One region of the Rhodopseudomonas telluris genome, then DNA from elsewhere that is predicted to be linked to it. Evidence: predicted binding sites of a transcription regulator. Region 1 holds the regulator's gene; the other holds the start of a gene.
What was found. Region 1 encodes PhoB, which activates phosphate uptake and scavenging genes when phosphate is short. Its sites were predicted from a motif close to TGTCATNNANCTGTCAT; they were not measured.
Positions count from the first base shown of each region.

Region 2: a site for PhoB is predicted at 2,703-2,719, ahead of ugpB (sn-glycerol-3-phosphate ABC transporter substrate-binding protein UgpB). Genes of this name have one in related genera too.

Region 1 covers NZ_JBHLWM010000001.1:170,907-174,886, reverse strand. Annotated here, with positions in the region: gene ACFFJ6_RS00810 (aspartate aminotransferase family protein) at 1-259, opposite strand, end outside; gene ACFFJ6_RS00805 (GcrA family cell cycle regulator) at 717-1,226, shown strand; gene phoB (phosphate regulon transcriptional regulator PhoB) at 1,608-2,321, opposite strand; gene phoU (phosphate signaling complex protein PhoU) at 2,375-3,091, opposite strand; gene pstB (phosphate ABC transporter ATP-binding protein PstB) at 3,117-3,941, opposite strand; gene pstA (phosphate ABC transporter permease PstA) at 3,938-3,980, opposite strand, start outside.
Region 2 covers NZ_JBHLWM010000003.1:92,123-96,102, forward strand. Annotated here, with positions in the region: gene ugpA (sn-glycerol-3-phosphate ABC transporter permease UgpA) at 1-835, opposite strand, end outside; gene ACFFJ6_RS07265 (endonuclease domain-containing protein) at 838-1,233, opposite strand; gene ugpB (sn-glycerol-3-phosphate ABC transporter substrate-binding protein UgpB) at 1,322-2,647, opposite strand; gene ACFFJ6_RS07275 (CaiB/BaiF CoA transferase family protein) at 2,869-3,980, opposite strand, start outside.

The DNA.
Region 1 (3,980 bases):
ACAGCCGCGCCGCCAGCCGCTCGCCGTCCGGGCTCTTGAACAGGTTCGACATGTGCCACAGCTTCGTCGCCTGCTGCTGCAGCGCCTCGACCAGATGCGGGTGGCAATGGCCGAGCGAATTGACCGCGACACCGCTGGTGAAGTCGAGATAGCGCTCGCCGTCGGCGCCGTGCAGCCAGACGCCCTCGCCGCGCTCGAAGGCGACGTCCGCCCTGGCGAATACCGGCAAAAGATGGGACGTAGAAGCTGCGCTCGACATGGCCGATCCAATCGGAAAAGCGGGCCGCCGGCCGGCCGCTTGCGACGCGGTCACGGGCCAACGTACCCCGAAAACGAAACGTGCCGCCTTTCCAGGCGGCACGTAGGGACATTCTAGGTGCGCTGAAGTGCCTGTCAACCGGGGCTTTCAACGACCTGCGTCGGGGCTGCCGCAACATCGCCGCTGTGACGGTTATGACTCACTTGATGAGAAGGTGTGGACGCACCAGGTCTGACTCTTGCGCGTGAGTCACGGCATATTGTAGCGTTTTGGCTGTCGGGTACGACATCTCGTGCGCGGTTTGTAATCCTTATTGAGCTCTCGGTGGGTGCGTATCGCCCGGGCGGCAATGGTCGTCCGGCGAGGGCTAAGGGATTCTGCCGGCAAGACATTTGGACGACCTCACAGCTGCGGTTCCGCGCTGAACCAGCGCCGCGCGGCAGGAAGGGATAGAACGATGACGGCATTGACCTGGACGGACGAGCGCGTCGAGCAGTTGAAGAAATTATGGGAAGGCGGGCTGTCGGCGAGTCAAATTGCCGCGGAGCTCGGCAACGTGACGCGTAACGCCGTGATCGGCAAGGTGCACCGTCTCGGCCTGTCGGGCCGGGCCAAGAGCCCGACCTCAGCCGCGCCGCGCCCGCGCAAGGCGCGTCCGGCCCAGCATATGATGCGGGTCACACGTCCGGTGGCGCGCGGCAACACCGCGCTCGCGCATGTGTTCGAAGTCGAGGCCGAGCCGGAACCGGTCACCTACGACAACGTGGTGCCGATGAACCAGCGGCTGTCGCTGCTCGAGCTCAACGAAGCCACCTGCCACTGGCCGATCGGCGATCCGAGCAATCCGGAATTCTTCTTCTGCGGCGGCAAGTCGCTGCCCGGCCTGCCCTACTGCGCGCACCACTCGCGCATCGCCTACCAGCCCGTCGGCGACCGCCGCCGCGCTGCCCCGAAGACCACGCGGTAACACGCCCCCTCACCCGACCGCACGGGCGGCCGGCGCCGAGGCTGCCCTCTCCCGCGAGCGGAGAGGGCACTGATACCAGCGCCGCTTGGGCGCCATGTTAGTCGCCGCTCAAACGGCAGCGCCTGCGCAAGACGGGCGACCCAGCATTCCAGAGCGCCAGTTGCTCCACACGCCCCCGCTGCAATCCGAGATCCTCCGCTTTCGCGGAGGATCTCGGCTGTGATGGCGTCAAAATCATAGCCCGCATGAGCGGAAGTGATATGCGGGAAGCACCGGTCACCCCCGCATGTCGCTTCCGCTCATGCGGGCTACCGATGAGCTACCGTTCAGGCGCTGCGTCGCTCACGCCACCTTCGCGCTCGATCCCGATCGAACTAACAATCAGGACGGGCTGCTTTCCGCCTTGGCGAAGCGGTCGTCCAGCGCGTAACCCGCGCCGCGGACGGTGCGGATCGGGTCCTGTTCGCGGCCGGGGTTGAGCAGCTTGCGCAGCCGGCCGATGTGCACGTCGACGGTGCGTTCGTCGATATAGATGTCACGGCCCCAGACGCCGTCGAGCAGCTGCTCCCGACTGAACACCCGGCCGGGATGCTCCAGGAAGAACTCGAGCAGGCGATACTCCGTCGGACCGAGGTCGATCGGCCGGCCGGAGCGTGCGACGCGACGCTTGTCGCGGTCGAGTTCGAGATCGCCGTAGGACAGCACGGTGGCGAGCCGCTCCGGCGCCGCGCGCCGTAGCAGACCCTTCACCCGCGCCAGCAGTTCCGGCACCGAGAACGGCTTGACGATGTAGTCGTCGGCCCCGGTGGCGAGCCCGCGGACGCGCTCGCTTTCCTCGCCGCGCGCGGTCAGCATGATGATCGGTAGCTGCTTGGTCTCCGGCCGCGCCCGCAGGCGACGGCACAGTTCGATGCCGGACAGGCCCGGCAGCATCCAGTCCAGCACCACCAGATCCGGAATCCGCTCCTTCATCCTTGTATCGGCGTCGTCGCCGCGTGCGACGGTCTCGACGTCGTAGCCGTCGGATTCCAGATTGTAGCGCAGCAGCGTGGTCAGCGCTTCCTCGTCTTCAACTACCAGAATGCGCGCGCCCATATGTCGTCCTCGTCTTCATCGTTGGGCACCGTCCGCGGTTCGCGGACGATACGTTAGTTGCCCGGCGTGGCGTTGGCGAAGGTGGTCATGTCGCCCTTCGGGCGCTTGTCCAGAATCTGCTGGCCTTCGATCATGTAGAACACCGTCTCGGCGATGTTGGTGGCGTGGTCGCCGATCCGCTCGATATTCTTGGCGCAGAACATCAGGTGGATGCAGAACGAGATGTTGCGCGGATCTTCCATCATGTAGGTGAGCAGCTCGCGGAACAGCGAGGTGCAGATCGCGTCGACTTCCTCGTCGCCGTTCCACACCACCATCGCGGCGGGCAAATCGTGCGCCGTATAGGCGTCCAGCACCGCCTTGACCTGGGACTGCACCAGATCGGTCATGTGCTCGAGGCCGCGGATCAGCTTCAGCGGGTGGAAGTCGCTGTCGATGGCGTTGACGCGCTTGGCGATGTTCTTGGAGAGATCGCCGATCCGCTCCAGGTCGGTGGCGACCCGCATCGCGCCGACGATGTCGCGCAGGTCGACCGCCATCGGCTGCCGCCGCGCGATCGTCAGCACCGCGCGCTCTTCGATCGCGCGCTGCATCTGGTCGATTTCCTGATCGGCCGCCACGACGCGCGCGCCGAGCGCGACGTCGCGCCGGACCAGCGCGTCGACCGAGTCGACGATCTGGCGTTCGGCCAGACCGCCCATTTCGGCGACCATGCGGGTCAGTTCCTGAAGGTCGCCGTCGAACGCCTTGGTGGTGTGCTCGAAGCCCATGTCCGTTCTCCTCGCGCCTGGCGCGTCAGCCGAAGCGGCCGGTGATGTAATCCTGGGTCCGCCGATCGTTCGGCGACGTGAAGATCTTGTTGGTCGGGCCGAACTCGATCAGCTCACCGAGATACATGAACGCGGTCGACTCCGAGACGCGGGCCGCCTGCTGCATGTTATGGGTGACGATCGCGATCGTGTAGTCTTCCTTGAGTTCGTCGATCAGCTCTTCGATCTTGGCGGTCGAGATCGGATCGAGCGCCGAGCACGGCTCGTCGAACAGGATCACTTCGGGCCGCACCGCGATGGTGCGGGCGATGCACAGACGCTGCTGCTGGCCGCCCGACAGGCTGAGGCCGGAGGCCCCGAGCTTGTCCTTGACCTCGGTCCACAGCGCGGCGCCGCGCAGCGCCTTCTCGACGCGGCCGTCCATCTCCGACTTGGAGATCTTCTCGTACAGCCGGATGCCGAACGCGATGTTCTCATAGATCGTCATCGGGAACGGCGTCGGCTTCTGGAACACCATGCCGACGCGGGCGCGCAGCAGGTTGAGGTCGAGCTTCGGATCCAGCACGTTCTGACCGTCGAGCATCACCTGCCCCTCGGCGCGCTGCCCCGGATACAGATCGTACATCCGGTTGAAGATCCGCAGCAGGGTCGACTTGCCGCAGCCCGACGGGCCGATGAAGGCGGTAACCCGGTTGGTGGCGAGCGCGAGGTTGATGTGCTTCAGCGCGTGGTTCTGGCCGTAGTAGAAGTTCAGATCGCGCACCACCACCTTGGCCGGGCCGTCGGGCTGGCTGGCGATGGCGGGGCCAGGTCCGCTCGGCAGCGTGGTGGCAATCGAAATCTCGGTCATTTCGTGGTCCTCTCGGCGCCGATGATGCGCGCACCAATA
Region 2 (3,980 bases), on a different contig from region 1:
GCGCGATCACGATGCCCATCAGGATCACCGACTGCGCCGCCGAGCTGCCGAGATTGCCGCCGAGCAGGCCGTCGCTATAGACCTTGTAGACCAGCGTCTCGGTCGCCTTGGCGGGGCCGCCGCGGGTGATGGTGTCGATGATGCCGAAGGTGTCGAAGAACGCGTAGACGATGTTGACGACGATCAGGAAGAAGATGGTCGGCGACAGCAGCGGGAAGATGATGGTCCAGAACCGCCGCATCGGCCGCGCCCCGTCGATCGCCGCCGCCTCGATCACGCTGGACGGGATCGCCTGCAGGCCGGCGAGGAAGAACAGGAAGTTGTAGGAGATCTGCTTCCAGGCCGCGGCGAGGATGATCAGCGTCGCCGCCTGATTGCCGTCGAGCAACGGATTCCAATCGACGCCGAGATTGCGCAGCCCATGCGCGATCACCCCGAGCGACGGGTTGAGCATGAACACCCACAGCACGCCGACCACCGGCGGCGCCACCGCGTAGGGCCAGATCAGCAGCGTGCGATAGAAGGTCGAGCCACGCAGCGGCCGGTCCGCCATCACGGCGAGCAGCAGCGCCAGCGACAGCGACGCCAACGCGATCGCGAAGGAGAACCCGAAGGTGCGCAGGATCGCGGCGAAGTAATCGGGATCGGCGAGCAGTTCGCGATAATTATCGAACCACACGAACACGGTCGACAGCCCGAACGCGTCCTGCATCAGGAACGACTGGATCACCGCCTGCACGGCCGGCCAATAAAAGAACACCAGCACCACCGCCAGCTGCGGCAGCACCAGCAGATAAGGCAGGAATTTGGATTGGAAGACGGCGTTCTTCTGCATGACTAACTCCCCTCCCCCCGCTCTTGCGGCGGGGAGGGGTCGGGGGTGGGGGGAGCCGCGCGCACGGCGTTTACGATGGTCTGCATCACACCGTCGATGTTGTTCAGAACATCGTTATTCCAGAACCTGAGCACGCGATAGCCCGCCGCATTGAGATAGCCGGTTCGAACAAGGTCCGACTCCGATCCGGAGTGCTGCCCGCCGTCGAGTTCGATCACGAGGCGCAGCCTATGGCATGCGAAGTCCGCATAGTAGGGGCCGATCGTGGCTTGCCGGCGGAAATGCGCTTCGGCAAACGCTGGCCGGCGCAGACGTTGCCACAACTTCCGCTCGGCTTCCGTCGGGTTTTGACGAAAGCTCCGCGCTCGTTGGACCCGCTCGTCGATCGTGCGTGCCATCAGCGTTCGTGCCTGGGGCGCCCCCCACCCCCTACCCCTCCCCGCCGCAAGGGCGGGGGGAGGGGGAAGAGCGCGCGTTGTGAAGCGGCTACCTCACCGCCGTCTTTTCGAATTGCCGCAGCATCGTGTTGCCCCGCGTCACGGCTGCGTCGAGGGCGTCCTTGGCGGTCTTTTTGCCGGCAAGCGCCTGCTCGATTTCCTCGGCCCAGACGTCGCGGAGCTGGACCATGTTGCCGAGGCGCAGGCCGCGGGAGTTTTCGGTCGGGGGCTTGTTGGTCAGTTCCTTGATCGGCGTTTCGAGGTAGGGCTGGTCCTTGTAGAAGCCCTCGGCCTTGGCCTTCTCATAGGCCGCCTTGGTGATCGGCAGATAGCCGGACGCCTTGTGGATCGCGACCTGGCGGTCGGTGTCGGACAGGAAGGCCAGGAACTTGGCGACGCCTTTGTATTCGTCCGGGGTCTTGCCGCCCATCACCCACAGCGAGGCGCCGCCGATGATCGAATTCTGCGGCGCGCCGGGGGCCTCCGGGTAGTACGGCATCGGCGCGTTGGTCCAGGCGAACTTGGCCTGCGACTTGACGTTGCCGAAGAAGCCCGACGACGTCAGGAACAGCGGGCACTCGCCCGAGGTGAACCGCCCCTCGCCGGTGTTGGTGCGGCCGGAGTAATCGTAGGTCTTGTCCTTCTGCAGCTCGATCAGCTTTTCGAGATGCTTGACCTGCAGCGGGCCGTTGAACTCAAGCTTGGTGTCGAAGCCGTCGAGGCCGTTGGCCTTGGACGCCAGCGGCACGTTGTGCCAGGCCGAGAGCTGCTCGATGTTGGCCCAGGTGACCCAGGCGGTCGAGAACCCGCAGGTCGCGTAGCCGGCGGCCTTGAGCTTCTTGGCGTCCTCGAACACCTCGGGCCAGGTCTTCGGGATCTCGGCGATGTTGGCCTTCTTCAACGCGTCGAGATTGACCCACATCACCATCGACGACGAGTTGAACGGGAACGACAGCATCTCGCCCTTGGAGGTCGAGTAGTAGCCGGTGATCGCCGGCAGATACGCCTTGGGATCGAACGGCTCGCCGGTTTCCTGCATCAGCTTGTAGACCGGCTTCACGGCGCCGGTCGCCGCCATCATGGTGGCGGTTCCGACCTCGAACACCTGCATGATGTGCGGCGCGTTGCCGGCGCGGAACGCCGCGATGCCGGCGTTCATGGTGTCGGCATAACCGCCCTTGTAGGTCGGCACCACCTTGTAGTCGGTCTGGGAGGCGTTGAACTCGTTCGCGAGCTTGACGACGACGTCATTGTTGCCGCCGGTCATCGCGTGCCACCACTGGATTTCGGTGACGGCCTGCGCGGGCGCAACAAACGCCAGCGTGGTGGCGACGGACGCGGCGAGCGCCGTCAGGCTGAAGGAGCGAAACGTCATCAAGTACCTCCCGAACGAGCGGTCATCTCGTGTGCGCGCGCGTTAGCAGCGCCGGATGACAGTCACATGACCGTATAGGCGACGACGTCGTTAGGAGGAAGCGGCTGGACTGCAAAGCCCGGAAAAAGACCAACGCCGCCTTGCGGCGGCGCAGCAGGAACTTGTCGTGTGTGATCGGAGACGTGGGTAGCGGTGCCGGCGGGGCGCCGCTACCCGGATGCTCAGCGCTTGCGTTCCGGACCGCTGACGATGCCGTCGGCCTTCAGCCGGGCGATATCGTCTGCCGAATAGCCGAACTCGCCCAGCACCTCGTCGGCGTGCTGGCTGAAGGTCGGCGGGATGAGGCGCAGGCTCGCCTTGGTGCGATCGAACCGGACCGGCGAGGCGATGCCCTTGTACCAGTCCTTCTCGATGATATCGCCGCGGGCCTTGACGTGGTCGGAGGCCAGCGCCTTGTCGATCGCCTGCACCGGACCGGCCGGCAGGCCGGCGGCCAGCAGCTTGCGGCACAGCGGCTCGGCGTCGTGGTTGGCGAGGATCGCCTCCAGCTCGGCGCGCAGCTCCGCGCGGTTGACGACGCGGTCGCGGTTGCGGGCGAAGCGCGGATCGGTGCCGAGCTCCGGCTTGCCGAGCTCGCGGCACAGCTTGCGGAAGGTGCCGTCGTTGCCGACGCCCATGAAGATGTTGCCGTCGCGCGCGGCGAACACCGAATACGGATAGAGATTCGGATGTTCGTTGCCGGTGCGCGCCGGCGGCTTGCCGTGCATGAAGAAGTTCGCCGTGTGCGGATGCATGATGGCGAGGCCGGTTTCGAACAGCGTCGCTTCGACGAACTGGCCGAGCCCGGACTTCTGCCGCTCCAGCAGCGCCATCAGGATGCCGACGCAGGCATAGAGCCCGGTCGACATGTCGACCAGCGCAACACCGATTCGCGTCGGGCCGCTGTCGGGCGTGCCGGTCGATTCCATCAGGCCGACCATCGACTGGATGATGGCGTCATAGCCGGGATGGCCGCCATGCGGGCCGTCGCCGCCGAAGCCGGAGATCCGGCAATGCACGAGCTGCGGAAATTTCGCGCGCAGCACGTCGTTGCCGATGCCCCATTTGTCGAGCGTGCCGGGCTTGAAGTTCTCGATCATGACGTCGGCGTCTTCAAGCATCTTCATCAGCACGGCGCGGCCACCCTCGGACGCGAGGTCGAGGCCGATCGAGCGCTTGTTGCGATTCGTGCCGATGAAATACGCCGCGTCGTCGTCGTGAAAGGGAGGGCCCCAGTCGCGGGTCTCGTCGCCGGCCGGCGGTTCGACCTTGATGACGTCGGCGCCGTGGTCGG